DNA from 3 places in the Shewanella sp. ECSMB14102 genome. Region 3 is predicted to be linked to each of the others. Evidence: predicted binding sites of a transcription regulator. Region 3 holds the regulator's gene; each other region holds the start of a gene.
What was found. Region 3 encodes sigma-54, which starts transcription at its own class of promoters, with help from an activator protein. Its sites were predicted from a motif close to GTTGGCACGNNNNTNGNNT; they were not measured.
Positions count from the first base shown of each region.

Region 1 (10,447 bases), on a different contig from region 3:
GGCTCCCAGGAGGGCTTATTTTGGCGCTGAGTACCCTGAACTCCCCGGTTTGCGGGGCCAAATAATTGACGCCGTAGTCACCCAAGGCATTGGCAGCATTCATAAAAGCCGAGTCCCCGGGAATATTGGTGCCCATAGCAACCCCTTGTGCCACCAAGGCATCACGAACGCCGCTATCACCGCTGTAAACCATGTTGCCGCTGGCATCGAAGGCAAAGGGCTGAGTGTCTGTGTTGTATCCGGCAAACAGGTAATTGCCTGACTCATCCTGGGTATTGGCAATACTTAGAAGTTCATCCAAACTGCTGCGCATTTCATCGGCAATAGTTTGCCGCTCCGAGGGACCAAGGGTGCCATTTACTGCACGCAGCATCTGTTCACGAATGCCGGTGACCAAAGTTTCGGCGCTGCCGAGCTTGCTTTCCGCCAAAGATAAGCGGTTTTTGCTATAGTCCACATTCTTGAGATACTGCTGCACCAGCGCATTTTGCTGATAAAGGTTGTCTATGCCGATAGCTGCAACCGGATCATCACCGGCAGTGTTGACCTTTTTACCGCTGGATAGCTGCTCGAGGATCCTGTTGGTATCGGTTTGCTTCTGCAGAATGCTGTTTAAATTCTGCTGATACATCTGTGAAGTTGAAATACGCATCTCTCAAGCTCCTATCGAACCGAACTGAACAGGGTGTCGAACAGGGCATTGGCCGTAGTCATGATCCGTGCCGATGCCTGATAGGCCTGTTGGAACTGCATCAAATTGGCCGCTTCTTCATCCAGGTTAACCCCGGATTCCGATTGCACCCTGGCATAGGCCTGGTTGTAAATGGCCTCCGCCGAACCGGCCCTGACTTGGGCAGATTTGGTTTGGCTGCCAATATCCAGCTTGGTCTTTTCAAACACATCACCCAGGGTCGACTTACCGTTATTCATTATCTTGCTGTCACTGAGTTTGGCCATGGCCACGGCATTGGTGTTGTCACCCGGCGCAAAGCTGAGATCAAAGGTGAAACTCTCACTACCGCCACTGCTGCCATCAACTTCAAAAGTAAAACCAAAGGCGCTGATCTGCGGCGGAGTGCCCGCAGCCGTCCCGGTTGCCAAAGAAGCGCCGTTGACATCAAATACTTCATAGCCAGGTGGATTGACACTGGTATCCAGGGTGAATGTCAGTTCACTGTCAGTCACGGGGAAGTTAGCCGCGCTTCTGTCGTCTATGCTGACCAGCTTCACTGAAGTGCTGCCTGAATTACCTGCGTTGGCGGTAATTTTCGGCGCCGCTGCGGCAATACCCTTGGGATCGGACATCACTACATCTATGTTGGCCGCCGCATTGGCCGTTGGCCGTATTTCAAACCTGTCACCGGCAGCCATGGCACCGGCATCAATTTTGATACTGAAGCCGTTGGCGCCTTCCAGGGTATCGCCGTTGAGCGTCAAATTGGTCACCGCCCCCGTCTTCATGTCTTTGAGTTCATAAGTACCGGCATTGGTATAGTTCAGCTCATAACTGCTGCCGGAAAGGGCGCCGACATCATCGATATTAACGCTCAAAGAAGCTGTGCCCACGTTGCCGGAATAGGCGCCGACACGGCCGGCGGCAATCACAGGGTCATTGATATCGGTAAAAATGGGTTGTCCGAGCTCGCCATTGAGATCAAAACCCTGGGACTGCATCTCGTTAAAAGCATCGGCAATTCCCAGCGCCAACTGCCCCAGCTCATGACTGGCGGGCATCAGGGTGTTGTCACGAAAATCAAATAAGGCGCCCAGTTGCCCCCCAAGCTTGGCGGGGTCAGCCTTCAACTCGTTGCCCCCGAGGCTATAGGTCAGCTCTGGCTCATTGGGGAAGGGGTCACCTGCGGTCATGCCCATGGTCATGGCCACTTCACCGGATACCAACATAAAAGAGCTGCCCAGCATGATGGAGCGGGCACCGTTTTCCAGCGGGATCACATTGACTTCGGCGTACTGGCTTAACTCTTTAATCAGCGCATCTTGCTTATCCAACAGCTGCGCATCGTTACCGGGTGACTTCATCAGTTCAAGATTGATCTGCGCCATCTCTTTACTGATCTCATTGATCCTGGTGGTAATGCTTTCAATCTGATCATTGGTTTGCTGCACCTGACCTGTCAGATGACTCTGCATTTGATTGAGATTCTGCGCCAGTTGCGAGGCCGAATTGAGCACAGAGCCGCGGATCCCCAGATCCGCTGGCAGGTCAGCCAGACTGTTGAGGCCGGAGAAAAAGTCATTCAATGAGGCTGGCACCGCCTTGCCTATTTGGGAGAACAGCTGATCCAGCCCGCTGAGCTTGGTGTAGCTGGCCTCGGCAGCACTGAGCCCTGTCTGACCGATACGCAGCTCTCTGGCAGCATAATCATTGTAGATACGCTTTACATCCTGCACATAAGTACCTGTGCCATAGAAGTTATTGCCAAGACGCATTGAGGTGGAGCTGCCCTGAATAGCCACCTGGCGGTGATAGCCTTCGGTATTGACGTTGGCAATATTGTTACTGGTCACCCCTAATTGTGATTGGGCAGCCAGGATCCCACTGCGGGCTATATTGAACAGATCCATAGACATGGGTTATCGCTCCTGCACCTTTATTGGCCCGGCTTTGAGCCGAACTCCTGCAACAACTGACCAAAATCGGCCTTGATGGTATCCAGCACTTTCATCACCTTGTTGGCATATTGAGGATCCGTGGCGTATCCCGCCTCGGCCAGTGCCTTGATAAACTCGTCGGGATTAGCGGCCATCTTGCGCGCCTGGCTGTAACGATCGTTATCGGAAATAAAGCTGACAAAATCATCAAAGCTCTGCTCAAAACTGTCGTACACCCGGAAGTCAGCCTTTTGCCGCACAGCTGTGCCCTGCTCATATTCCAGGGTCGACACCGCCGCTTTCTCACCCTGCCAACGTCTGTCGGCCTTGATATTGAACAGGTTGTTGCTGGACTCACCTTTATGACCACGGACCATTTTCTGGCCCCAACCTGTCTCCAACGCCGATTGCGCCAGCAAGACTTCGGGTTGAGTCCCCAAGGCATCGGCGGCAACCTTGGCATGAGGATAAAGCTGTCTGACAAACTCTTCCTGACTGCCGATTGCCGGCCGCGCCTGCCGCCATGACGGTAATACTTTGCCGCTCAATACCTGCTGCAGACTGTCACTGCTTGGCAGCGCGGATGCTTTGGCCGCAGTCGCTTCAACACCGGATATCTTCTCTGTCTGGCCGCCGTTCAAAGCCGTGACATTGCGGTTATCGACATCGCCGCGGAGCACTGAGGCCGGGGTAATGCCGGAATTTTCCGGTGACAACTGCTGCACCATGAGATCCGCCAGCCCCAACATACCTTTGGAGGACAGCTCCACCGACATCTGCTGATCGTGCATCTGCTCGTAGAACTTGGTGTACTGGCTGTTCATCGGGCTGTCGGATTCAAATATCGCGTTGGCATCTCGCATGCTTTTCATCAACATCTGCACAAAGATGCCTTCAAACTGCTGCGCGACTTCTTTAAGCGCTGCTTTTTGATCCTGCTGCGCCTGGGCTCTGAGCTTGTCCAGCCCACCGAGATCCAGAAATTGCGAAGCATCAGCCATTTTGTTCATAGTCGATAAACCAATGTGCCATTAATCAGATGATGATGAGTTCACCATGCAAAGCCCCTGCCATCTTTAAGGCTTCGAGGATTGCCAACACATCCGATGGCGCCGCGCCCACCATATTCACCGCCCGCACCAACTCATCGAGGGAAGTGCCCGGGTTGAACATAAACATACGCCGGTTGTCCTGAGCCACATCTATGGTGCTGTTGCTGGTCACCGCAGTCTGGCCGCCGGCCAGGGCATTGGGTTGAGAAACCTGAGTTGCTTCGGCAATGGTGACGGTAAGGCCGCCATGGGTCACAGCCGCTGGCAAGAGTTTGACGTCCTTACCCACCACTATGGTGCCGGTGCGGGAGTTGACTATCACCTTGGCCGATTCATCGGCAGGCTCAACCTGAATATTTTCCAGGGTGGCCAGGAAAGATACCCGCTGCGACACATCTCTGGGGGCGCTGACCTGAATGGAAGAAGCATCGAGCGCCCGCGCCATACCCGGGCCGAGTAAGCCGTTAATAGCATCAGCGGTACGCTTTGCGGTGGAGAAATCGGCTCTGTGCAGGTTAAAAGTCAGATGATCGCCATTACCGAAGGGGCTGGCCACTTCACGCTCGACTATGCCGCCGTTGGGAATGCGGCCCACAGTTGGCGTGTTCTGGATAACCTTGGAACCATCCAGCCCCTCGGCACTGAAGCCGCTGACCACCAGACTCCCCTGGGCGATGGCGTAAACATTGCCATCCACCCCTTTGAGGAAAGTCTGCAGAAGGGTACCGCCGCGCAAGCTCTTGGCTTCCCCAAGACTCGATACAGTCACATCCAGGGTTTGTCCCGGCTTGATAAAGGGCGGCATATCGGCATGCACAGCCACCACGGCAATATTCTTGATCTTGGGCCTGAAGTTATCCGGCAGATTGATGCCAAAATTCTTCAGCATGGTCTTGAAGGTCTGCTCAGTGTAACGGGTCTTCTCCCCGGTTCCCGGCAACCCCACCACCAGGCCGTAGCCTATCAACTGGTTGTCCCTGACCCCTTGGATATCGGCGATATCCTTGATGCGCTCGGCCTGCCCCGGAAGAGAAACCAGCAAACAGGCAAGTGCCATGATTAATTTTATTTTCATGAGCTTATCCTCAGAAAGGCCACCAGTCAGAGAGGAAGAACTGGCTCAGCCAGCCCACCTTTTGCGACTCGGCAAAGGTGCCGGTACCGCTGTACTGAATACGGGCATTGGCGACTTTGGGCGAATCTATGGTGTTTTCAGGGGTAATATCCTGCGGCCGAATAATGCCGGTTACCCGAATAAATTCGTCGCCATTATTGATGGTGATCCACTTTTCACCGCGAATAACCAGGTTGCCATTGCCCAGCACCTGCATCACGTTGGCCGAGATCTGCCCGGAGAGACTGTTACTCTGATCGGCATCGGCCTCGCGATTGGTATCCATGCTGTCGCCGTAGCGAAAATCCAACGGGTTGCCCTTGATGGTGACATTGTTGCCGCCCATGTAGAGCGGGTTCACTGACATGTCCGAGCCTTTTTTGATCTTGTTGCCGACGCTCTTTTTCGCTTGGGTCGACTCCACCAACACCACAGTGATGATGTCCCCTACCCTGTGCGCCCGCAGATCCGAATAAAGTGAAGATGCCTGGCTGTCCTGATAGATAGAGCCGGTCGGTGCGATTCGGGTCGGCGGCGCTTCAGGATACACAGGCGCAAAATAGGGATCATCGGCTATCGGTTTGTTCTGGGTAGAGCTGCAAGCCCCCAGAAATAAAGCCGGAATGATAAGGAATAAGGGTTTCATCACATCACCTCATCACAGATTCTGGTTCACATAGGCCAGCATCTGGTCTACGGCTGAGATAACCTTGGAGTTCATTTCATAAATCCGCTGACTTTCAATCAGATTGACCAGCTCTTCGGTCACATTAACGTTGGAAGTTTCCAGCGATCCCTGACGAATAGAGCCCAATCCATCCAGTGAGGCAGTCCCCTGAATTGGGGTACCGCTGGCGCCCGTCTCCAGATAGAGGTTTTGCCCTATGGGATCCAGGCCGGACGGATTGATGAAATCAGAGATGGTCAACTGCCCGACCACCTGGTTTTCGGCGGCGCCCGGGGTTTTAACCGATACTTCGCCTTCGGCGGAAACGGTAATACTGGTGGCATCGTCCGGAATGGTAATGGCAGGCTGCAACACATAGCCGGCGCCGGAAGTCACTATCTGGCCGGTATCATCCAAACTGAACTGGCCGTTACGAGTGTAGGCTGTGGTGCCGTCCGGCAGTTGGATTTCAAAGAATCCCGGACCTTCAATCATCATGTCCAGCGCGTTATCAGTGGTTTGCAGGTTACCCTGGGAGAAAATTTTCTGGGTGGCCACGACCTTGGTACCTGCGCCCAGGTTAAGGCCATTGGGCAACTTGGTGTTGGAGGCGCTGATACCGCCGGCCTGATTGACTGTCTGGTACAGTAAGTCTTCAAATATCGCCCGGCCCTTCTTGTAGCCTATGGTGCTGGCATTAGCGACGTTATTTGAAATCACCGAGATGTCCGTTTGCTGGGCATCTAACCCAGTCTTACTTATCCATAACGCGGGATGCATATCAATTACTCCTAGCTAATGCGCATCAGTGAAGCGGACGACTTGTCGTTCTCTTCTGCGGTTTTCATCATTTTTACCTGCAGCTCAAACTGACGTTGCAGCTCAATCAGGTTGACCATCTCATCCACGGCATTGACATTACTGCCTTCCACGGCGCCGCTTTCCACATTGACAAAGGGATCGGCGGCGGCCGGATTGCCATCCAAAGTACGGAACAAGCCATCTTCACCGCGCATCAGGTTCTGATTGCCCGGGTTAACCAACTTGATGCGACCCACCTCCTCTATCACCTCGGCGGTTGCGCCTTGAGGACGAATAGAAATAGTGCCGTCTGTGGCAACCTGAATTTTGTCTATCGGCAGCGGCAACACTATCGGGCCGTTATCACCCATTACCGGGTTGCCCCTGTCGTTACGCAGCAAACCTGTAGTGTCAAAACTCAGACTACCGGAGCGGGTATAGGCCTCACTGCCATCGGCGGCCTGCACCGCAATCCAGCCTTGATCTTTGATGGCAATATCCAGATCCCGTCCGGTCGATTTGATAGGGCCGGACTGAAAGTTGGCCGAGGGCGACTCTGTCATGGCGAACACCCGGGTCGGCAAGCCCTCACCGAAGGCTTGCATCGCACGGGCCTGAGCCATGTCGGACTTGAAACCATCTGTGTTGGCATTGGCCAGGTTGTTACCCCTAACCGCCAGCGCATTCATGTTTTGTTTGGCGCCAGTCATGGCGACATAGAGAAGTTTGTCCACCTGCTGCTCCGTCAATCTTTTTACCTATTCAGGTAAAAGCAAACATCGTGCCAATAAAATGAGCAGTTGAGCACAAGGACAGCAGAAGAACTTCAGTGACTTGGGAGTTAATAGACAAAGATGCGGCAAGACATTGCCGGGCGGCAATGTCTTGCGCAGGAAGGCTTAGCGGATCTGCAGCACGGTTTGCTGTAGTGTATTGTTCACTTCCAAAGTACGGGAGTTGGCCTGGAAGTTACGTTGGGCCGAAATCAGGTCCACCAACTCAGTGGTCAGGTCGACGTTGGATTGCTCCAGTGTTGATGAACGGATACTGCCAAACACACCGCTGTTGGCCTCACCGGCCAGCGCCGCGCCTGAATCCAGGCTGGCTTTCCAGGAGGTGTTGCCCACCTGGCTCAGTCCCTGCTCATTGGAGAAGCGTGCCAACGCCACCCGTGCCAGAGGCACTGTTGAGCCATTGCTATACTTAGCAGAGATCAAACCATCTGTACCCACTTCCACATTAGTCAAACGGCCCACTGTTACACCATCCTGCGTCAATTCCGTGGCGTTGAACTTTTCCGAGAACTGGGTCGGATTGTTGAAATCTATGGTTATCGCTTGAGTGCCGTCAGCAGCAGGACCAAGAACGTTGGCCCCACCACCCCCCAACTGCTCTGTGGTGATCACCGCAGGATCGGAACCTATATAACCGCCGACATCGTTGAACTTAAGCACGGCACCAGTCCAGCCACCTGCAGTTTGTGCTGTGCCTGTACCATCCGCAGTACCGTCACCGTTAGTGTCCGTGTTGTAGGTTCCGGCGCCGCCGCCCAGATTGACCGGCTTGTCGTCAATGGCGTAGTAGGCCACCCAGTTACTCTCACCGGTATGAGCACCATTTTCCGGACGCACAAAATAAGTGGTCAAAGTGTGGGAGTTACCCAAAGAGTCATAAATGGTCACTGCAGTGGAGTTATTAAAAGTATCTGACTTGGATGGGTCAAACAGCGCCGGATCTTTAGTTTCTTGAGTGGAGTCCAGGTTCATGCTAATGCCAACATTGTTGGTTTTCTGCGGGCTACCGGCAGTATCCGGGATCTGCACCGGCTTGGTGGTAGTCAGACTCACAGAAGTGGAGTTACCATCTTTATCGACCGGGAAGCTCTGCAGATAATTACCGGCAGCATCGACCAAAAAGCCGTTGTCATCACGCTTAAAAGCTCCGGCGCGGGTGAAAGAGTAATCCTGACTGCCGACACTGGATGATGTCACGAAGAAACCACCACCGTTGATCGCCATATCCAGCGCATTGTTGGTGGAGTTCAGGTTACCCTGATGGAACTGCTGTGCCACCTGAGTGGTGGTGACACCGCCGCCCACAGTGGTTCTACCATTGGAGAAAATCGAGCTGGCGTACACATCAGCAAACTCGGCCCGGGATTCTTTAAAGCCTATCGTCTTAACGTTGGCAATATTGTTGGCCGTGGTATTGAGATCTTTCTGCGCCGCAGCAATCCCACTCAGAGCAATGTTAAAAGACATAATTCACCTCATGATTTTCAGATACTGTCCGGCGCAGCCGGGGCAGAAACAGAATTAAACTTCGGAAACAGCCAGCACATCGGCCAATCTGATCCCGCCAATACCTCTTAGATTCAACACGGCGCCGGTGGCAGAGTTGAGTGATACACTGGTCACGTGGGCATAGGAACTGACGATAAGATCCTGGGACTTTCCATCAACAACCCCGCTGGCCTTCATGGTATAGATGCCTTTATCGACAGGGTTTCCGTCCTTATCCAGGCCATCCCATTCCACATCTATATTGCCGCCGGCACTACCGTCGACCTCGAAGGTTTTGATCACCTGACCGGCTTCATCTTCAATCGTTACTTTAATTGAAGGGATCTTTTCCGGTGATGTGATTACCCCTTTAAGCGTTGGGTCTTCCTCGGAAACATAGCCGGTGCCCGCCGGGATCAACACTTTTTGCCCTACCAGGCCAGATGCCTGCAATGCCTGACTCGAAGTCATTAACGAATTGAGGTTAACTATTTCTTCATTCAGGTTAGAGATACCATCCACTGTGGCAAACGACGCCATCTGGGCGATCATCTGATCGTTATCCACCGGCTTAAAAGGATCCTGCATCGACAACTGCTGACTCAGCAGCGAAAAGAAGTCTTCCTGGGTCAGTTGTTGATTATTGCTTTTCTTGGTTTCAGTACCCGATTGCACCTGGATACTGTCGAGAAAAGGGTTAACTGAATTGACGCTCATGGGCTATGCCTCCGTTATTTGCCCATTCTCAGGGTTTGTTGCAGCATGGACTTGGCTGCATCGGCTACCTGAACATTCATCTGATAGGAACGGGAGGCGGAAATCATATCGGCCATCTCTTCCACTACATTGACATTAGGTTTGTAGATAAAACCGTCGGCATCGGCCATGGGATGATCCGGCGAATACTCTTTCAGTAAAGGTTTATCGCTTTCCACTATACCCTTTACCTTTACCGCAGCGCCTTGTTGCTGTTGGCCGTTCGCCTTGGCCAGCTCGGCCTCAAAAATAGGATGCCGTGCCTTGTAGGTCTTATCGATACTGGAAGAAACAGAATCTGCGTTGGCTATGTTACTGGCGGTAGTATTCAAGCGTACCGACTGCGCCGACATTCCCGAACCCGCAACATTGAAGATATTGTACAAGCTCATGGTTAATCTCCTTTCAATGCCTTTTTCATGCCGGCGAACTTACCGTCGAGGAATCCGAGCGACATCTGATATTCAAGCGCATTTTGCATAAAGGCCTGCTGCTCTTTTTGCATATCGACTGTGTTGCCATCCCCAGTGTCCGGTTGATCCGGCACCCGATATTGCACATGTTGGGCTGTCAGCGCCTTGAGGTCGAAATGCTTTTCAGACGTTGCCGCCATATTCATTCCCTGTTGCCGCCCTTTGGCCGCCTGCAACGCCGAAGAAAAGTCCACATCCCGAGCCTTGTAGTGTGGGGTATCGGCATTGGCTATATTGCTGGCAAGCACTTCGGCACGCTGGGCGCGAATACCCAGAGTGTATTGATGTATGCCAAGGGCCTTATCGAAACTGATCGCCATAAAACCGCCTCCTCCAATGACTCGATAAAAACAAAGCAAGCTTTGTGCCAGATGTAGAGTGGAGGATAACAGATACGAAGATGATGGCCGTTAGGGTGAAAAGTAAGACAGAAAAGGCCCGTTAAAACTGACGAGCCTTTCAAATTATTTAATTAAAAATCAAATAATTAGGTTGTTAATTTTTCTTTTGATAATAGATGCCTGGGTTACAGCGCACCATGTCGAATTCATCGGTCAACCCGGCAATCGACTCGCTGGCCCCTAAAAACAGTATCCCCTTGGGATTGAGAGCGGCAGCAAATTGCCGCAGTATTTTTGCCTTTGCCTCCGGGGCAAAATAGATAAGTACGTTACGGCAAAAGATGATGTCGA
Region 1 is NZ_JWGX01000025.1:1,107-11,553, forward strand. It holds gene flgL (flagellar hook-associated protein FlgL) at 1-652, opposite strand, end outside; gene flgK (flagellar hook-associated protein FlgK) at 664-2,589, opposite strand; gene flgJ (flagellar assembly peptidoglycan hydrolase FlgJ) at 2,610-3,620, opposite strand; gene RC73_RS09100 (flagellar basal body P-ring protein FlgI) at 3,646-4,737, opposite strand; gene flgH (flagellar basal body L-ring protein FlgH) at 4,748-5,422, opposite strand; gene flgG (flagellar basal-body rod protein FlgG) at 5,435-6,223, opposite strand; gene flgF (flagellar basal-body rod protein FlgF) at 6,235-6,978, opposite strand; gene flgE (flagellar hook protein FlgE) at 7,144-8,505, opposite strand; gene flgD (flagellar hook assembly protein FlgD) at 8,560-9,243, opposite strand; gene flgC (flagellar basal body rod protein FlgC) at 9,258-9,674, opposite strand; gene flgB (flagellar basal body rod protein FlgB) at 9,677-10,075, opposite strand; gene RC73_RS09140 (CheR family methyltransferase) at 10,251-10,447, opposite strand, start outside.
Region 1: the regulator sigma-54 is predicted to act here: its motif matches at 7,015-7,033, upstream of flgF (flagellar basal-body rod protein FlgF).

Region 2 (10,447 bases), on a different contig from region 3:
TGGGTTGTTAGAATCCAGACACTTTTTCGCTACAGATATTAAGCTTATGCGACAAGCGCTGCTCAATCGTTTCCTGCGGTATGTCAAACAGGATACACAAGCTGATCCGAGTTCCCAGTCTGTTCCCAGTTCTCAAGGCCAGGTGGCCTTCGCCAAACAGTTGCAACAAGAACTGCTCGAGTTGGGATTTGATGATGTCTTTCTCAGTGAATCATGCTGCCTTTATGCCAAGTTACCGGCGAATACTGCCAAGGTACCGGCAATTGGCTTTCTGGCTCATATGGATACGGCGGCGGATTACTCCGGTGCCGGGGTCAAACCTCGGGTGATAGCTGACTATCAAGGACAAGTTATTGAACTGGAGCAGGGGGAAGAGCTTAGTCCTGAGCAGTTTCCTTCGTTGCTGAACTATCTCAATAAAACACTGATCACTGCCGATGGTACTACGCTATTGGGGGCTGACGACAAGGCAGGTATCGCCGAAATTGTCACGGCACTACACTATCTATTGCAGCACCCTGAAATCCCCCATGGTGAGATCAATCTCTGTTTTACACCCGATGAGGAGATAGGCCGAGGTACTGATGGTTTGGAGCTCGAGCGTTTCGGCGCAGACTGGGCCTATACCGTCGATGGTGGCGCAGTTGGCGAACTTCAATATGAAAACTTCAATGCCGCCACTGCGGTGATAACCGCCAGGGGCAATAATTGCCATCCCGGCAGTGCCTATGGGGTGATGGTCAATGCCTTGACCATGGCTGCCAGGTTCCATGCCAGAATGCCACTCAATGATGCGCCAGAGACCAGCCAAGGTTATCAGGGCTTTTTCCACCTGTTATCCATGGAAGGCCAAACAGAAGAAGCCAGCTTGGTATACCTGATAAGGGACTTTGACCGCGCTCAGTTTGAGCAACGTAAAACCTGGCTGCAAGAATCTGTGGCTAAATGCAATGCTGAGCTGCAGGCCGGTAGTCTGGAGATCTGTATCAGCGACAGCTATTACAATATGAAGGACTGCATCTTGCCTGTGCCTCATGTGACAGATATTGCCTGTCAGGCGATGGAGATGGCAAACATCACTCCGGATATCAAACCTATCCGCGGCGGCACTGACGGCGCGCAATTGTCCTGGAAGGGACTGCCTTGTCCCAATCTTTTTGCCGGCGGCCACAACTTTCATGGCAAACATGAGTATGTTTGCCTTGAGTCAATGGAAAAGGCGGTAGAGGTGATCATCAATATCGCCAGGTTAACGACCCAGAGATACGCCGAGTAACCTAAATAAAGAGTTCCACCCTGTCATCCTCGACGGGGCGGGACTCTATCACAGCCGGGAAGCGAACCCGAAAGTGAGCGCCGCCGAGACTGGAGTTATTGACAAGGGTGATATTGCCCTTCAGCTGTGTGGCGGCATTGAAGGCCGCTGCCAATCCAAGCCCGGTGGCGCCGGTTCGTCTACTGGTGGTAAAGAAGGGCTCAAAGATCTGGCCGGCAATCTCGGGGGCGATTCCCTTGCCATTGTCTTCGATATCCAGCTGTAGTTCTTGACCCTGTGGTTGTGCGCTGATGCGGATCTTATGGTCGGAATTACCCTCAAATGCGTGAGCATAGGCGTTGGAAAGTATGTTGGTCACTATCTGTTTCAGCAGGCTGTGGCTGCTGGTAAGCCAAAGATCGGCCTCGACCTGAATCTCCACATCTACCTTTAGTTGCTTGAAAGATAGCGCTACAGCATCGGCAAATTCCTGCAATACCTGGGGTAGCGGCATCTGTTCGTGCACGTCATTGCCTTGCTCGGCAGCAATCGTCTTGAACTTCTGGATCAAGTTACTGGCGCGGGTAATATTACTGATGATCAGTTCACAGCTTTGTTGATACTCGTTGAGAATGGCATTGAGCTCTTCCAGCGTAGCGCTATCGTTTTGTAATAGCTCAACCAATTCATTGATATGCTGCAGCTGACTACTGGCAGCGGTGAGGCAGATACCTATCGGGGTGTTTATCTCATGGGCGATGCCGGATACCAGACCGCCGAGCGCGGCCATTTTCTGCTGTTCGACCATCACCTGTTGAGCCCGTTCCAACACCAACAACGACTGTTCAAGTTCTTTGGTCTGTTCTTTGACCTGCCTTGCCAGCTCATCTTTATAGCTGCGTTCCAGTTCTAGCAGTCTTTCCCTGTCGCTCAGGGCTTCTTGCAGTTCGTAGCGGGAGCGGTTCAACTGTGTGAAGGAGGCGCGCAGCTGTTGCTGCATCAAATTGATGGCCAGGGCAACCTGGGTAAATTCATCCTGTTTGTCCCGGCGCTTAAACTGCAGTGGTTGATAATCTTGCTCTAAATAGAGCTGTGAGCAGTACACACTCAGTTGCAACAGATGCCGGGTAATGCTGGCCCAAACCAGATAGAGAATGAAGCCAGCCACCAGAAAGGTCTTGATACCATTGGTCACTAGTATCAGTAAGGCTTTATTCACCAATCTGTCGTAGATTTTGGAGAGGTCGGCCTGCACCCTCAGCTCGCCGACATTGTAATTCTGGCTGCTGGTCTTGTGCACCAAAGGAAAACGCTTCTCTATTACACCTCTGTCTCGGGATTCGCCGGCGGTCCATTCTTTGCCGCTGTCATCTTTTATGACGACATAGCTGGTATCCGGCAGTTGGTTGAGACCGTTGAGTTGAGTATTGATAAGTTTCTCATCTATTACCCAGATACTTGCTGCCAACACATCCAGGTTAGCCCTTTCAATATTGGCAAACTCATCGTTGATTCGACCAATGTCCCCCTTGTAATCGGAAACCAACTGCAAACCTGTGGTTACCAGAGTGATCAGAGAGCTGAACAGGATAATAGCCAGAGTCAGCCTGCGGCCGATGGGACTACTGATGAGCTGCTGTATAAAACCTGGCATTAATATCAACTATCTTAAGTGCTTACTGTGGATAGCTTTAAGCATAGCTTCGCATCTGACTTTCGCGGTTTTTTTGTCGTTATATTAAGCCGAGGTGCTTTGAATGAATTTGGCATTGGTTTTGCTTGATTAGAGGTTGGGACAATTTTCTGACGCTGGATAGAGCCATGAAGAGACTGAAATTTGAGGTATTGAAAGAGGGCAAATTCAAGGCCGCTGCATTGCAACTGACGCTGTGGGTGCTGCTGATAACCACATTGCTGCTGTTTATGCCAAAGTCCTTGCTGGCTCTGTTGCATTTGGAATCCTGGGTAGATACCAATGCCCACTATATTGGCCTGACATTGCTACTGGCTTTGGCCTATATCGGCGCTCTGGCTGTCAACTTTTTGTTGGATGAAGCGATAAGCCGTTTAAGTGAGCGCCGAATCAACGAAATGATTGAAGCTAAGGTGAAGTTGTTGGATCCGGCCGAGCGGGCCTTGTTACGAGAGTTCTTTTTGCAGGGAGCCAGTGTTTTGACCCTGCCGCAAAATGAGGCTCCCGTACAGGCGCTGCTCAAGGCGCATATACTCGAGAGCCTGGGAAATGAACGCCATTACGCTATTCAAGGCCCCACCGCCGAGTACAAGATAGCGATGGCAGCCCGTAAGCATTTAAATCGAAGAGTGTTGCGTCTTCCTCCGGGAGAACCGAGTCAGGAAGAGTTGCAATATCTTATCAAGGCAAGACCGCAATTTATCAATGCTATTGCCCAAGTGCGGAAACACGCGGCTTAATCGCAATAAAAAAGAGGGCAGCCACAGGGCTGCCCAAGCAATACTCAAAAATGTCATTGCATTTAAAAGAACATGGAAGTCAAAGCTAAGGCTTTGCTGACTTTACAATAAACATCCACATAATGTAGGAGATGATCCCGATAGTACTGAAGATAACTATCATCGACAGTAAACCTATGGGGTTTCCGAACATTAGATCTAACCAGAATGCCATCACTGAAATCCTCTTTCTTGTAAAGTCAAAGCTAAACTAATCAAATTTGCTAAAACTGAAGCTGATCTCGATCAACAAATGTTGTCAGAGTTGTTAATTGGGTAAATCGCCTTGTTAAAATATGAGCTGTATCATGTTTTGCTTAAATTAGCTGAGTGAGAAACAAGGGCGTTATTTCGCTGAAGGGAATAGGAGCAAAGGATAATATTCATCACCACATTAAAGGAGTAGGGTGGCTTGGGCTGAGACTGTTCATTGGCAAGGAGCGTGCGATGCAAACATCCCAAGGTCTTTCGAAATTGATATTAAGCCGGTGGCAGTTTTATCTGCTGTTGCTCTTGTTGCTTTACCCCTTGTGGAGCCTGTTACACGGCGGCAGTTATCTCGCCTTTGGTTCTCTATTGGCTGCCTTGATAGTGCTGACTTGGCTTGGTGCCAGACAGCTGTCCAATCTCAAGCGCTTGGAAAATGCCGCCCGTCATCTGGGAGAAGGCGATCTCAGCTATCAGTTGTCGGAGCAGGATGCCGGCATGTTCCATTCTGTGGTCCACGGTATCAACCGTATGGGAGAGGACGTTGGTCGCACCATTCTGTCTTTGGTCAATACTGCCGATACGATGAAGAACGTGGCCATGGATATCAAGTCTATCAGCGATGCCGCCCATACCGGAGTGGAGGAGCAGGAAAAACAAGCTGAATTGGCTGCGACCGCTATGAATCAGATGGTTGCTACCGTACAGGAAGTCAGCCGTAACGCAGCTTGTGCTGCCAATGCCGCGGAGGAAGCCATGCAGGCAGCTCGCAGCGGCGACCAAACCGTCAAAGAGGTGGTACGGCAGATAGATGATATGTCGGCTCAGGTTGAGCAAACCCAGTTAGTTATCGCTCGTCTGGCCGAAGACAGCAACAACATAAGCACCATTATTGACACCATTTTCCAAGTGGCTGAGCAAACCAATCTGTTGGCGCTGAACGCCGCTATTGAGAGTGCCCGCGCCGGCGAGCATGGCCGAGGTTTTGCTGTGGTTGCCGATGAAGTCCGTAGTCTGGCGCAGCGCACATCCACAGCTACAGTCGATATCCAACAGCAGATACTGCAGTTGCAACAGGGTGCCGATGAAGGCGTGAAAGTGATGAGAACCAGTGTCGAGCAGGCCAGTGCCAGCCATGAGATGGCTCATCAGGCGCAGCAGGCATTGGGGCAAATTGTGGCGCAGATTGAAAGCATTACAGATATGTCGCATCAAATAGCGGCGGCTTCGGAACAACAGCAGACAGTTGCCGAAGAGATTAGCAACAATATCTCCTCTATGGCGCAAGTGGCGGTCGAAAATGCCAAAGAAACTCACAGTACCAACTTATCCAGTCTGAAAGTATTCAATATGTCGCAGGAGATCAGTTCCCTGCTTGGGCGTTTCCATGTCGACAAACGGGCGATGGAGCAGTTGGAGAAACGCCATCGCTTTGTTGAGTGGGGGCCGCAGTTGGATCTCGGCATGGAAGAGATTAATCGTCAGCACCAACGTCTGGTATCCCTGATCAATGAACTTCACCGCACTCTGGAAGAAGCTTATGGCCTGGAAGCAATTAAACGCATAGTACAGGGGCTGGTGGATTACACTGCCAATCATTTCGCCTATGAAGAGGAGTTGTTTGCCCGTTTCGGTTACCCGCAGACCGAACAGCACAAGCTTAAGCACCAACAATTGGTGGCTAAGGTACTGGATTTCCAGAAGCGAGTGGCCAGTGGTGAAGATGTTGCCGATGAATTGATGGCCTTCCTTAAATCCTGGCTTATCAACCATATTCAGGGCAGTGACAAGGAGTACACAGGCTTCCTAATTGCCCGCGGAGCCCAGTAGTCAGAGCGAATTTTGTCCAACCGAACAGGATTTTGGTAAACAGGCTCGTAAAGCGCTTGCCATTGAAGTGAGCACAGGTATAATTCCGTTCACTCGCCGATGAGACATCGTCGCGAAACAATCTAAATGTGCCAGAGTGGTGAAATTGGTAGACACAGGGGATTCAAAATCCCCCGCCCTTAAAAGCGTGTCGGTTCGAGTCCGACCTCTGGTACCATCTCTCTCTTAGAGAGAGCCGAAACCGACCTTGAGTCGGTTTTTTCGTTTTTAGCTCCGAGTCAGGTCTGGGTAGGTCTGGGCAGGTTATTGCGCCACGCGCGTGTCGGCTGGAAGGCCAGCCCCGTCGCTCCGACCTCTGGTACCATCTCTCTCTTAGAGAGAGCCGAAACCGACCTTGAGTCGGTTTTTTCGTTTTTAGCTCCGAGTCAGGTTTGGGCAGGTTTGGGCAGGTTATTGCGCCACGCGCGTGTCGGCTGGAAGACCAGCCCCGTCGCTCCGACCTCTGGTACCATCTCTCTTAGAGAGAGCAGAAACCGACCTTGAGTCGGTTTTTTTTGTGGCTAAAATAAGGCGTTACACACTTTTGCCTTGGTTGGTGTTCGGTGCAAACACCCGTCTTGCCTACCCCTAATCCCTCCAAATTTAACATTCTTTGCAGGGCGCTCCAGCGAAACAGTCACAGTAAATACGTCCATTTCGAGCTAATAGGTGAGGGGGAATCCTTCCCTTTTTAACCTCAGAGCGTGAATTTGGCTATGGTCTTTTGAATACCCACCACATCAGTGCCGCGTTTTAGCTCTTTGACCAGGGGCTCTGTCTGGCCTGAGATCCACAGCCTGAGTTCGGCATCCATATCGAAGCGCCCGGCGGTTTCCACTTCAAAGTGTACTATCGCCTTGTAGGGGATGGAGTGATAACTCACTTTCTTGCCGGTCATGCCTTGTTTATCTATTAAGATCAGGCGCTTGTTGGTGAAGACAAAGATGTCGCGTACCAGTTTATAGGCCAGTTGCAACTGTTCGCTGTCGGCCATAATAGGCGCCAGTTCTTCGTTGAGTTTATCCAGATCCACTTCACTGGCATTGCCCATCAAGGCATTTAAAAATCCCATATTTTTCTCCTTAACCTACCAACAGCATTTCACACTTATGGCAGTCGAACACCAGCTTGAACTGCTTGCCACCCAGCTCCATCTCCAGCGGCTCGGCCTTGATCCCCGGCACTTCTTTGGGGCACATGTTGTAGCTGTAACGTATGCAGTGCTTGGTGATCATCAAAGGTGCATCGCCTTTCACCGGCCGTACTTCATAGGCATCACGGATGGATACCACCCCGTGACGGGTATAGAAGTCCTTGGCTTTTTGGTTGGCCACATTGCCAAGATAGGTCAGGCTGCGCTGCGGGAAGCGGGCACTGTCGTCCCGTACCCAGGGCGTGGGTCTTTGATACCCTTGAATGCGCGCTTCGTCCAGGGCGGCAACGGCATTACGGCGCAGGCCATTGATGATGGATGCCGGTACAAAAACGGCTTCGGCATCGCCCAAATCTACCTGTCCGAGGCGAAAATCTGTATTGCCCAGCTTGGCGAGATGCTTGCCGAGTGATTCACGGTTGCGGCCAATATCCTTGGCCTGTTGTTTTTCGAAGTCAGCGGTCACTGTCGCCTGATGGCCATGACGGTCGGCAGCGGTCAGCGCCAGACCTGTCTGGGTATTGCTGAGGCTGAAGTCCACCAACAGGGTGCGCTCGGCAGACTCTTTGGCCAGCAGGGCTTCAAAGGCTTGATCTTTGTTGCGATACAAGGTGGCACCGACATAGAGATCTTTCGGCATGTTTTTTAGATACAGGGTGTTGCCCTCGGCGCGGTTGACCCGAAAACCTGTCAGCTTGTCATCCGACAATCTGGCCTTTTGATAATTGGCGGCGAAGAAGCCCAGGCCATCACCGTTGTGGAACTCGGTATCCGAGTCGACCTGGATAAAGTCTTTGCCTATCTTGCTGACTTTGCCGACCTCTATTCCCAAGTATTTCGGGGTGCGGAAGTCGCCGATGTCCGCCTTGCGCTCATTGACAAAGTAGTCCGTCTTGCCGCGGTTAAAGCTCTTGTCAGGATCCGGGGTGAAGCTGTAGCTGCAGCGGCCGTGGGACGAGGGTTCAAACTCGGGCCGACGCGCCATGATAGCATCCAGTTGCTGGCGGTAGTGAGCGGTAACATTCTTGACGTAGCTGAGGTCCTTGAGTCGGCCCTCTATCTTGAAGGAGCGGATCCCGGCGTCGATCAGCGCTTCGAGGTTATCTGTCTGGTTGTTGTCCTTCAGCGACAGCATATGGTCGTTGCTGGCAATAATGTCGCCCTGGCGGGTCTTGAGATTACCCGGCATCCGGCATTGTTGTGAGCATTCGCCGCGGTTGGCACTGCGGTCTGTGTAGGCTTCACTGATATAGCATTGGCCGCTGTAGGCCACGCACAGGGCGCCATGGATAAAGAACTCAAGTCGCATCTTGGTCTCGGCGGCCACGGCGCGAATTTGGCTCAGGCTCAGCTCCCGCGCCAACACTACCTGAGAAAAGCCCACATGCTCGAGAAAGGCGACTTTGGCCGGAACCCGATTATCCATCTGAGTACTGGCGTGCAGTGCAATTGGGGGCAAGTCCAGCTCAAGCAGCCCCAGGTCCTGCACAATAATGGCATCGGCACCTGCCTCGTACACCGCCCAGATCAGGCGCCTGGCTTCTTCCAGTTCATCGTCCAGCAATATGGTATTGATGGTGACAAATACCTGAGCGTGATATCTATGGGCAAACTCACAAAGGCGGGTAATGTCCTCTATGCTGTTACCGGCGGTATGACGGGCACCAAACGCCGGGCCGCCAATATAGACCGCATCTGCCCCGTGGCGAATGGCCTCAATACCGAAGTCGGCATTCTTGGCCGGCGCCATCAGCTCTAACTTGTTATCGGCCAATTGCACCATTTGCTTGGGGGCCGCAGCAGGGGCTTGTGTCTGTTGGCCGGGATTAAAGAGTTCAACACCTGTAGTGGACATGACTTACCGCTCGTCTGGAATTGGCTGAGAAATTTCGGGCACAAATTATAGCAGAGCCTGCCATTCATGATAGGGGAACTGTGACTTATGCCCTGTTTTTGCTGTTTCAGCCGATAATAGCAGTAGAGGCAACACTGCGCCCGACAGTATTCAATACTTGCTGTTGGATAATTAACCTCTAACTCTCAATGTCTTACTAAACTGAGCTTGGTTTGGTGGCATGAGAAGATACTCATACCTGGCAAGAAGTGCTATAGACATGCTTACTCAATCAGAACTCCCGGTAGACTCCCGCCTCCAACTGCAACAAAGAGCCAAAATATGGCTCTTTGTGTCGGGATAACTGCTGATGCGCGCTATTATTATCTAACGTGTTAGCGGCTTTGTTGTGCAGTTTTTACCTGTTGCTTGGTTTTTGTGCAAGTTTGAGCACTTGCTCTAAGGTGAGTCCATCGATTTTTTTACCCACCAGGGCAAAGTCAATTTGACCCGCTTGATCTGAGTGTTTCATCGCGGCCAGAGGACTGTCGAATTCGGCATGTTGGATTTTCATCAAGGCCATCACGAATTCCTGTTTGTCATGAGAATTTAATGTTCTCATGATACTAATAACACCTCGTTGGGTGGATTCTGCACTGCTGCCGTCGAAAACCATGGCTGTTGGCGTAGAGCTGCAAGCTACTAGTCCGGTTAAAAAGACCGCAATTATTATATTTTTCATATGCAAATTTCCGTATGTTGTTACTCATGTGTCTGCTGCTGAGTACTTAAAAGTATGCTTTCAAAAACCTAAGCTTGAGAGAATGCCTGGTTGAAAGCTGATTTTTGTCTATGTTGTTGACTTATATTTTTTATAAAATTACGTGCTTTGCCCAACTTTGAATGTTAGCAGCTTTGTTTCTGAGCGGTAAATGAGTTGTTTTTTTGACGGGTGATTTACTGAACAATAAATCATCTGTCCAACTTCCCAAGGTTGCACTCTTCACAGAGTATTTGCAGATTATTGATATCTAATGCCTTGTCTTTGTGTTTGCTGCGAGGTAGTACATGGTCAACATGCAGCACTATATTGTGTTCGGCTTTAGTACGGTTACACTTTGCACATCTGTGCTCGTGAGTTTGCAGCACCTGATATCTGAGCGCTAGCCAAGCCCTGGATTGATAAAAGTTATCTATGGTTTGGGGCTCAAATTCACTGAGCTGCTCTGGTTGTGTAAAGATGCGGTGGCCCTGTTCGGGGGAAAAGAAGCTGGCTTGAATATCTCCTTGCTCCTGATGCTTGTTGAGCCATTTCCAAATGCCCCGTAAGGCACCTTGTTCACTCTTGTAGCGTCGGGTTCTTATGCTGTCTCCTGTGCGAAAAGTAACTTGAATCTCTAATTCCATTATTTCTCCTATGTGTCTAATTCATTAGGTGTTTTTCAGCATCAAGCGTTTTCCTTTTCCGACAACTCATTACATTCATCGAGTTGTTTGAGAAGCTGAGTTTGTTTTTTGGAGAGCTTAATAATCTTTAATGCTTCCCAGAGCGTGATGGCCGAGCCAATGGCGATTAATAGATAGCAATTGATAGGATTATTGAGCGCCTGGATGAAGGCATCTCCTTCGGCGATAACCAGGCCATAGAGTGCCAAAC
Region 2 is NZ_JWGX01000033.1:46,592-57,038, forward strand. It holds gene pepT (peptidase T) at 47-1,276, shown strand; gene RC73_RS12615 (sensor histidine kinase) at 1,278-2,909, opposite strand; gene RC73_RS12620 (superinfection exclusion B family protein) at 3,077-3,688, shown strand; gene RC73_RS20135 (DUF3149 domain-containing protein) at 3,774-3,902, opposite strand; gene RC73_RS12625 (bacteriohemerythrin) at 4,175-5,764, shown strand; tRNA gene RC73_RS12630 (tRNA-Leu) at 5,895-5,981, shown strand; gene RC73_RS12635 (PH domain-containing protein) at 6,501-6,875, opposite strand; gene RC73_RS12640 (peptidase U32 family protein) at 6,886-8,739, opposite strand; gene RC73_RS20525 (DUF6694 family lipoprotein) at 9,209-9,532, opposite strand; gene RC73_RS19905 (HNH endonuclease) at 9,763-10,197, opposite strand; gene RC73_RS12650 (hypothetical protein) at 10,239-10,447, opposite strand, start outside.
Region 2: the regulator sigma-54 is predicted to act here: its motif matches at 3,018-3,036, upstream of RC73_RS12620 (superinfection exclusion B family protein).

Region 3 (10,447 bases):
CATCACCAGTGGTGACAATATCCTCGCGGCGCAGGCGCTCAAGGTGATGGACGAAAACGACATTAACGGCCTTATCGTCATCAATGGCGCCAATGAGCCGATTGGAGCACTCAATATGCTGGATATGGTCAAGGCGGGGGTTATCTGATGAGTCATCAAGGTTTTTACGGACCCATAAGCGAAGACAACTGGCAAAGAGCCGCCAAAATCAAGCTGCTTATTTGTGATGTCGACGGTGTCTTCTCCGATGGCCGTATCTATATGAGCAACAGCGGCGAAGAGCTGAAGGCCTTTCACACCCGCGATGGCTATGGAGTGCGCTCGCTGCTGTCCTGCGGCATTCAGGTGGCGGTGATCACCGGCCGCAAGTCCCAGATAGTCGAAAACCGCATGACGGCCCTGGGGGTAGACAAGATTTATCAAGGCATAGACAACAAGCTTGAGCCCTATGAGGCGCTGCTTAAACATTATGACCTCAAGCCTGAACAAGTGGCCTATATAGGTGACGACATTGTCGACCTGCCGGTGATGAAGCAAGTTGGACTGGCGGTTTGCGTGGCCGATGGCCATCCTTGGGTAAGGCAGCACTGCCACATGATCACCCAGATTACCGGCGGCCATGGTGCGCTGCGGGAGCTGGCGGATCTTATCCTGCTCAGTCAGGACAAATTTGAAAATGCCCACGGAATGAGTATATGAATAGGGTCACTCTGGCCATTATTTTGTTTTTCTCCACTGCACTAATCCTTTACTGGCAGGTGCAGAACAAGCGCAACGCCCAACAGAGCGAGGCGCCGGTGGATGTGGTGCGGCCGGACTTTGTCGCCGATGACCTGCGCTCAGTCAACTTTGACGAGCAGGGCAATGTCGCCAGCAGGGTCGCGGCGGCACACATGGAACACTATGAAGCCAATGAGAAGACCTTCTTCAACCAACCGGTTTATCTGGTCTATCCGGACAAGGGCGAAGCGCAGTGGCGCCTGTCTGCCAACGAGGGCAGGCTCAATCGCAAGAGTAACCGAGTGGTACTTGAAAATAATGTTATCATCGACGCCATTAGCCCCAATGAACCGATCCAGAGCCTGAAAACCAGTTATGTGGAGCTGGATCTGGACACCATGATCATGACCTCAGATCGCGAGATCCTGATCGAAGGCAGAGACTTTAATATCAAGGGATCCGGCCTGTATGCCGATCTCAACGCTCAGCAAGTAAAGCTGACCAGTCAGGTGAAAGGAACCTATGAAACCAAGTAAGCTTTTTATCGGTGCCCTCTTGTGCATCACAAGCCTGTCGGCGGTGGCCATTGAAGAAGATCTGCTGCAAAAAGTCGAGATCAGCGCCGCCAATCAGTTTGCCGATATCAAAAACAAGCGCGTGGTATACGGCGGGCCTGTCACAGTCACCCAGGGCAGTTTGAAGCTGCTGGCCGATGAACTCACGGCTTACACTGAGGACAAGAGTGGCGAGCGGATCCTGGTGGCCAAGGGCTCACCTGCCACCTATACCCAGAAGCTGGAAGATGGCCGTCAGGCCAGTGCCAAGGCCAAAGAGATCCACTACAACATAGACAGCCGCATCATGACCTTGATAGGTCAAGCCAAAGTGGAACAGGACGGCAGCGAAGTAACCGCCGAGAAGATAGTCTACGACATCAACAAGCAGCAGCTGGAAGCGGAAAGCAGCGGCAAAGGCCAAGATAGGGTAACCACTGTTATCCAGCCGGAAAACTATCAGGATCTCAATAAGAAAGAACAGCAGCAGGAGCCGCAATGACCAGCACCCTGACGGCACAAAACCTGGCAAAGAGTTACAAGAAGCGCAACGTAGTCAAAGATGTCAGCCTATCGGTCAATACCGGCCAGATCGTGGGGCTGCTGGGCCCCAACGGGGCGGGCAAGACGACTACCTTCTATATGGTGGTTGGCCTGGTGCAGAGTGACAAGGGCCGTATTTTCATTGACGACGACGAGCTGACCTTGGATCCCATGCACCTGCGTGCCCGTAAAGGCATAGGCTATCTGCCACAGGAAGCCAGTATTTTCCGCAAGCTGTCGGTACATGACAACATCATGGCCGTACTGCAAACCCGCAAAGAGCTCAACAGCGACGAGCGCGAGGAACAACTCGAACAGTTGCTGGAAGAATTCCACATTACCCACATACGTGACAGCCTGGGGATGTCCCTCTCCGGCGGTGAACGCCGCCGGGTGGAAATCGCCCGGGCATTGGCCGCCAATCCACAGTTCATTCTGCTGGATGAGCCGTTCGCCGGTGTGGATCCCATCTCAGTTATCGATATCAAGAAAATCATCGAACAGCTTAAGTCCCGCGGTTTGGGGGTGCTGATCACAGACCACAATGTTCGCGAAACGCTCGACGTTTGTGAGCGAGCCTACATTGTCAGCCATGGGCAGTTGATTGCCGAGGGCACACCCGCTGAAATCTTGGACAACCAGCAAGTGCGTGCTGTGTACTTAGGCGAACAATTCAGGCTATAGTTAGGATCATGTCATCCGGCGGCAATTCCGGGTATTATAGTTTGTTATTATTGAATTTTTTCCTTGAAAAATAACGAGTAGGGATTAGCGGTATAATGAAAGCGTCACTCCAGCTCAAATTGGGTCAACAGTTGACCATGACACCTCAGTTGCAGCAGGCAATTCGCCTGCTGCAACTGTCGTCCCTTGAGCTGCAGCAGGAAATCCAGGAAGCCTTGGAAGCCAACCCTCTGTTGGAGATGGCCGAGGACAACCAGGATGACGCTATCGACGACAACCACAAGGAAAACGACGCCGGCGAATTGAGCGTCAAGCAGGAAGATGGTTCCACGGTAGAAACCTCAGAGGCATTGAACAATGAGTCTATGCCGGATGAATTGCCTATGGATACCACCTGGGATGAAGTCTTTACCGCCGCCAGCGCCTCAGGGCCGGCTATGGGCCGTGAAGATGACATGCCCTTCCAGGGTGAAACCAGCGAAGGTCTCTATGAACACCTAGAATGGCAAAAGAACCTGACCCCGTTTTCCGATACCGACGACGCCATTGCCACCGCCATCATAGATGCCATCGACGAGCAGGGCTATCTAACCCAGAGCACTGAGGAGATCCTCGAAGCCATGGGCAACCCTGAGATTGAGCTCGATGAAGTCGAGGCGGTACTCAAGCGGATCCAGCACTTCGATCCCATCGGCATCGCCTCCAGAGATCTGCGCGAATGCCTGCTGATCCAATTGCAACAGTTTAACGCCGACACCCCGCATCTGGCCGACGCCCGCTTGTTGATTGACGAACATCTGGATCTCATCGCTACCCGCGACTTTCGCACCCTAATGCGTAAGACCAAGCTCAAGGAAGATCAACTGCGTGACGCCATCAACCTTATTCAGAGCCTCAATCCCCGCCCCGGTTTGCTGGTGCAGCCGATGGACGAGGAATATGTGATCCCGGATGTCAGCGTCTGGAAGAAGAACGGGCGCTGGGTGGTGGAGCTCAATCCGGACTGTATGCCCAAACTCGGGATCAACCAACAGTATGCTGCCATGGCCCGTAGCGCCCGCAGCCAATCAGACAGCCAGTTTATTCGTGGTCATCTTCAGGAAGCCAAATGGTTTATCAAGAGCCTGGAGAGCCGCAACGACACCCTGCTCAAGGTGGCCAACTGCATAGTGCAGTTCCAGCAGGGATTTTTTGAATATGGTGAAGAGGCCATGAAACCCATGGTACTCAACGATATTGCCGAGGCGGTCGAGATGCATGAATCGACCATCTCCAGGGTCACCACTCAAAAGTATATGCATACCCCAAGGGGAATATTTGAATTGAAGTACTTCTTCTCCAGCCATGTCGGTACCGAAGATGGCGGAGAATGCTCTTCCACGGCGATCAGGGCTTTTATCAAGAAGCTCGTGGCAGCGGAAAACCAGAAGAAACCTTTGAGCGACAGCAAGATGGCACAACTTCTGGCAGAACAGGGAATCAACGTTGCAAGACGCACCATAGCCAAGTATCGCGAGGCTATGATGATACCACCGTCGAACCAGCGTAAGAGTTTATAAATCCACAGTTGGAAATTGGAGGAATCTTTCTATGCAAATCAACCTGACAGGACATCATATCGAGATCACCGACTCACTGCGTGACTATGTGGAAAGTAAGTTTTCGAAACTTGAACGCCATTTCGAACAGATCAATAATGTGCACGTTGTGCTCAATGTACAAAAACTGCAACAGATTGCCGAAGCCAAGATCAACCTCACAGGCGGCGAAGTCTATGCAACTTCTGAACATGCCGACATGTATGCCGCCATCGACGTTCTGATTGATAAATTGGATCGTCAGGTCATTAAACACAAAGAAAAGCTGACAAAACACTAACGATGGAACTGAGTACCATCCTGCGGCCGGAGTGCACTACCTGTGCCACTCCGGGCAGTAAGAAAAAGGTACTGGAGCTAATTAGCGATCTCGCCAGCGCCCAGTACCCCACCCTTTCCTCTCAAGCGATTTTTGAAAGCCTTTTGGCCCGCGAAAAGATGGGGAGCACAGGTATAGGTAATGGTATTGCGATTCCGCATGGCCGGCTGCCTGATATCACAGAGCCGATTGCCGTGCTGGTCAAATGCGAAGAGCCTATCGCCTTCGATGCCATAGACAACCAACCGGTGGACATACTGTTCGCCCTTCTGGTTCCCGCAGATCAATGCCAACAACATCTGAGTACCCTGTCTGCCATGGCTGAAAAGCTCAGCGACAAAGCAATACTCAAGCAGTTGCGTAAATCCCGCGATGAAACAGAACTCTATCAGGTGATCACAGGATGAAACTCGCTATAGTCTCAGGCCGCTCCGGTTCCGGAAAATCCGTTGCCCTCAGGGTACTCGAAGACCTGGGTTACTACTGTGTGGATAATCTGCCCCTGCCCATGATAGGCAGCCTGCTGGAAAACCTCCGAGGCAGCAATGATCTGGTCGCCATCAGCATAGATGTGCGCAACATGCCGGATCAGGAAAAAGTGCTGGAAAAACAGTTGGCGGCACTGCCGGAAAACACCCAACTGACCAGCTTCTTCCTCAACGCTTCCGATAAAGTACTCCTTAAACGCTACAGCGAAACCCGCAGATTACACCCCCTATCCAAGAGCACTGTCTCGCTGCAAGATGCCATCAAGCACGAAGGTAAGTTGCTGGAGCCTATGTCGAAACTGGTGGATCACTACATAGATACCTCGGCACTGAATATCTATGAACTCAGTGACAAAGTGCGAGAAATTCTGCTGGGCAGCGTCGACAAAGAGTTGGTGATCAACTTCGAATCGTTCGGCTTCAAGCACGGCATGCCCCAGGAAGCCGACTTCATGTTTGATGTGCGCTTTCTGCCCAACCCTCACTGGGAACCGGCGCTCAGGCCGCTGACTGGGCTGGATGAGCCGGTACAGGAATTCCTTATCCGTCAGCCACTGGTGAACAAATTTATCTGGCAGATAGAGAATCTGCTGGAAACCTGGCTACCGCACCTTGAACGCAACAACCGCAGCTATCTCACCATAGCCATAGGCTGCACCGGCGGCCAGCATAGATCTGTCTATGTCGCCGACCAGCTGGCCAAGCGTTTTGGCAACAGCAAACACAAGGTACAGGCCCGCCACAGAGAGCTGGGCAATGGCAAAGGTTGAACGGGAAGTCACCATAGTCAACAAGCTGGGCCTGCATGCCCGCGCCGCCACTAAGCTGGCGGTGCTGGCCAGCGAGTTCGAAGCCGATATCACTCTGATCCAGGGCGAGAAAAAGGCCTCGGCCGCCAGCGTGCTTGGGCTCTTGATGCTGGAAACCGGTCAAGGCAAAACCATACGCCTTATTGCCGAAGGCCCGGATGCCGAACCCGCAATGGATGCCATCTGCGCTCTGATAAACGCCCGTTTCGACGAAGCCAGCTGAAGTCTTAGGGAAAGACACAACACAGCAGGCAGTACGGTAAGCCGACACAGAGCACGCGTGGGACTTGCTCGCCCCTTCCTTAGCACTGCACTCTTTGTTTCTATAACTCCCCTGTCTTGAGGTAACATATCCTCGCTTTGCATCACAGGGGGAACTGCATGCCAATAGAAGCGCTCGACCAAGAGCTGACAGAACAACGTCTTACTCAACTAAACCAAGCTCTTGGCAGTGGTATGTTCGTGCATGTGCGCGACATGCTGCAGCGAATGACAGCTTCGGATATCGCCTTTATTCTCGAATCTTCACCACCACGTACCCGTCAGGTACTCTGGCAACTTGTGGATCAGGAACAGAGCGGTGAGATCCTCGAAGAGCTGGGTGAGGATATGAAAGACCAGCTGATCAGCCTGATGAGTCCTGAGCGCTTGGCACGAGCGACCGCGGGTATGGATACCGATGATCTGGCCTATGTGCTGCGAAGCCTGCCGGATACCCTCTACAAACAGGTACTGCACTCCATGAGTGCCCAAGACAGGGCCAGGGTCGAACAGGCGCTCTCCTATCCGGAAGACAGTGCCGGCAGTCTGATGAACACAGATACCGTGACCCTGAGACCGGACGTCAACGTCGATGTGGTGCTGCGTTATCTGCGTCAAAGAGGCGAGTTGCCCGAAGCCACAGATACCCTCTATGTGGTAGATAGACGCGATGTTTTGCTCGGTGGCGTTAAGCTCTCCACCCTGCTGACCTGTAACCCCACCGCCGGGATCCGCAGCATAATGGATCCCGAGCTTGAGAGTATTCCCGTCACCATGCCGGACAATGAAGTGGCCCAGCTGTTTGAACGCCATGACTGGGTTTCGGCACCAGTGGTCGACAGTGAAGGCCATCTGCTTGGTCGAATCACCATTGATGATGTGGTGGATGTTATCCGCGAAGACGCCGAACACTCCATGATGGGGATGGCGGGGATGGACGATGATGAAGACACCTTCGGCCCTGTGTTCAAGAGTGCCTTTCGCCGCTCTTTGTGGCTAACCTTCAACCTGTTTGCCGCTCTGTTGGCCGCCTCGGTCAGTAATATGTTTGAAGGCACACTGGAAAAATTTGCCACCATAGCAATTCTGATGACCATAGTGCCCAGCATGGGCGGCGTTGCCGGTAACCAGACTCTGGCGCTGGTGATCCGCGGTATCGCCCTCGGCCACATAGGTCAAAGCAACTCCCGTTGGCTCATAGGCAAAGAACTGGCTATCGGCTTTCTCAATGGCCTGCTGTGGTCGGCGTTGGTATTCACTGCCGTGTGGATCTGGAAAGGCGATCTGGCGCTCGGCGCCCTTATTGGCGGTGCCATGTTAATCAATATGACGGTAGCCGGTCTCGCCGGGGCCAGCATCCCTTTAATACTGAAAAAGCTCAATGTGGATCCTGCACTGGCCGGTGGCATGGTGCTAACCACAGTGACAGATGTGATAGGCCTGTTCGCCTTCCTGGGGTTGGCGACTCTCGTTTTAATGAGCTGAGGCGCTGATTTTAGTGAGCTGAAGCTCTACTTTTGAGGGCAGAATAACGGGGCCAAGAGCATCAAGCTCTGACCTTGATGAATAAAGTAACAACAGGGCGACCAAGCTCGCCCTTAGGCTGTAAAAGATAGCGAGTCAGTCTTTAAGCCAACACACCTTGGGTTCACCCTGCTCACAGAAAACGGAGACACACTCGCCACGGCTCACCAACAGAAATTCCTGCAACTTGAGGTTGGCGCTGGCCATAAAGCCGCTGCGCTTGGCCTCTTGGCGGTACCAGCCGCCGTTGGAAATCTGAAATAACCAGCCATTGGAAAGGCTGCATTCGGTCCAGAACTCCATCAGGTCACCCTCATCCAACATTCGAAAGCCAACCACAGAGTCAAAATGAACCTGCGCCCTGCTACCTTCGACACTTACCTCGATATCCAGGCCCTGACTTTCATAGCAAAGGCGAATAAATCTCACCTCATCACCGAGGTAATCTGTCGCTATCGGTAAGCCTTTGGTTTCGAGCATGCTCCCCCCTGGTAAGGATATAATGCCTTACTTTAGAAGGATAATAATTGCCTGTGCAAGCTGATTTGCTCAAAAAGTAGCTATATACCCATAAAGAGAGTGTGCTTCAGTTCCGGGGAACTGAAGCACACTCTCCAAATATCTCAGTTATAGCGACTAAGGTTTAAGCGGCGCTTCAAAACCATAAGAGGCCAGAATGGATTGCCCCTTGGGAGACAGAATATACATGGCCAGCGGCCAAGCGGCAGGGTCGGCCTTATCCAGCACCAGCATGCCATAGTTGGCACCCACTGCCAGCGACTCGGGCAACGCCACTATCTTTAGAGCAGGCACTTCTTTCTTGGCCAAAACAGCGTTGGTGCAGTAGGTTAAAAATACATCCGCCTGTTTATTGACCATCACCCAGCCATAGGGGTTCTTGCCTTTAGGGGGTTTGGCACTATCGGCGCCACCGGTCAATTGCAGTGCCTTGGCCGCCAATTTGGCCTGGCTACCCGGCTTGATAGCTTCGGCGCGGTCAAACACCTTGAAAGCATAGTCTCCGGCAGGGTCAGCCTTGGGAGTGGAGGTGCCCAGCTTGATCTTGCTATCCAGCAAAGTATCCAGCATATTTTCTGTCGTCAGAGGGACATTATCTTGCGCCAAGGCGCACAGGCGGTTACGGGCAAACATCACCACAGGCGCACCCTTGCCTTCCTGCATCAGTTTCTGTGGATGCTTCATATTGGCCGACGCAAACAGGTCGACCTTCTCGCCCTCTTCAATTCGGCCTCTGAGCAGGCCTGAAGGAGCAAACTGAGCATTAACCTTAACGCCGCCATCGGCCTGATAACTGGCGATAACATCCGTCATGGCTGTCTTCAAACTTCCTGCGGCCCTGAATTCCAAATCCGCCGCCTGCGAGAAGGCGGGCAGTAACAGTGCGAGTAAGCAGACGCTCTTTTTCATTTATTTTTCTCCGGTGTATAAGATACAGATGCCGCTAAACTCAACCAAAGCGCGTCACAAATCAACGCACCACGACAGAACTTGTCATAAACTCCCCTCAAGATCACGCCATCTGACAGAAAAAACCGGAGAAAGGGACAATTTGACCCAATAAAAAGGGCCGCCGCAGCGACCCTTAAGCTTAAAATCTTAGCCAAGTGGACTAAGAATAATCTCTACCCGACGGTTCTGTGCCCGCCCCTGAGGGCTGGCATTTGAGGCGATTGGGCTGGCCTCACCTCGGCCTTGGGTCAATACTCGCTGTCCGGATACACCTTTACGGATCAAGTAATTACCAACCTCACTGGCGCGAACCTGTGACAATCTCAGGTTGTAGGACTCAGAGCCACTGCTGTCGGTATAACCCACTACATTCAGTTGAGTCTTGTCATATTCCTTGGCCACCAGCACTACGCTGTCCAATACCCGCATGGCGCCGCTACTGAGATCTGTCTTATCGACCTGGAAAGTCACTTCATTGGGCATGTTGAGCACTATGGTATCGCCCACCCGGGTCACACTGACACCGGTAGACGCCAGTTGCTGACGCAGTTTGGTTTCCTGCACATCCATGTAATAGCCGATACCACCGCCTACGGCAGCGCCGGATGCTGCCCCGATCAGGGCACCCTTGCCCCTGTCGCTCTTGCTGGAGGAGGCCACACCTATGGCCGCGCCGGCTACGGCACCTATCAATGCTCCGTTGGTCGCCTTGGCAGTCTGTTGCTCATTGGTATAAGGATTCACAGTGGTACAGCCAGTTGCCAGCATTGCCAGCAACAGAGGGGCTGTCAGAAAAGCGCGCTTTTTCATGTTATTTTTCCTTCGTCTGCTTGTTCCAAGCTAAGCGGAACCTACCTGGCGCCAAAGTATATAGCAGCGCCTCAAGCAGACAATCCCCCCGGAGGCCATAGAGGCGGCAAATCCGCACGGCGTTCAGCATAGATTCAGTCAAATCCGACATTTCCTAACCAGGATTGTCAGCCAAGTGTCACGGCGCTGACATCAAATGAAGTCCCAAAATAGAGCAGACTGCACTCTATTGGGTGGCGCCAGGCAGATACATCCGATAATGAAATGAATCAATTTTCTTTTATATCAACATATTAAAAGAAGATTAAAAACTGGCATGTTTCTTACATACCTATAAAGCAGTATTCCACTGTTCAGGAGTCATTATGAAAACACTGATGAAAATGCGCAGCAGTTGGCAATCACTCTGGCATTGCCTCAAGCACTTGGGCTACAGCCAATGGGATGTGGAATAGCAGAGCTGGAATCACAGCTCTGAAAAACCATTCTTGAACCATCAGGGAGGCAGTATGGAAATTAACGAGCAGAAGCTGCGACAGCAAGCCATTAAGGAAGTGACCCAAAACGGCAGGCTTATGTTTGACGTTGCCCGTCAGCATGGAATCTCCACCAAACAGGTTTATCAATGGCTGGCACAGAATGAAACAACAAGCAGGCCCAGGCAATC
Region 3 is NZ_JWGX01000009.1:16,515-26,961, forward strand. It holds gene RC73_RS04270 (KpsF/GutQ family sugar-phosphate isomerase) at 1-148, shown strand, start outside; gene kdsC (3-deoxy-manno-octulosonate-8-phosphatase KdsC) at 148-699, shown strand; gene lptC (LPS export ABC transporter periplasmic protein LptC) at 696-1,256, shown strand; gene lptA (lipopolysaccharide transport periplasmic protein LptA) at 1,243-1,776, shown strand; gene lptB (LPS export ABC transporter ATP-binding protein) at 1,773-2,501, shown strand; gene RC73_RS04295 (RNA polymerase factor sigma-54) at 2,597-4,060, shown strand; gene hpf (ribosome hibernation promoting factor) at 4,092-4,379, shown strand; gene ptsN (PTS IIA-like nitrogen regulatory protein PtsN) at 4,382-4,825, shown strand; gene rapZ (RNase adapter RapZ) at 4,822-5,676, shown strand; gene RC73_RS04315 (HPr family phosphocarrier protein) at 5,663-5,938, shown strand; gene mgtE (magnesium transporter) at 6,097-7,461, shown strand; gene RC73_RS04325 (hypothetical protein) at 7,597-7,980, opposite strand; gene RC73_RS04330 (molybdate ABC transporter substrate-binding protein) at 8,137-8,928, opposite strand; gene RC73_RS04335 (OmpA family protein) at 9,118-9,780, opposite strand; gene RC73_RS04340 (transposase) at 10,290-10,447, shown strand, end outside.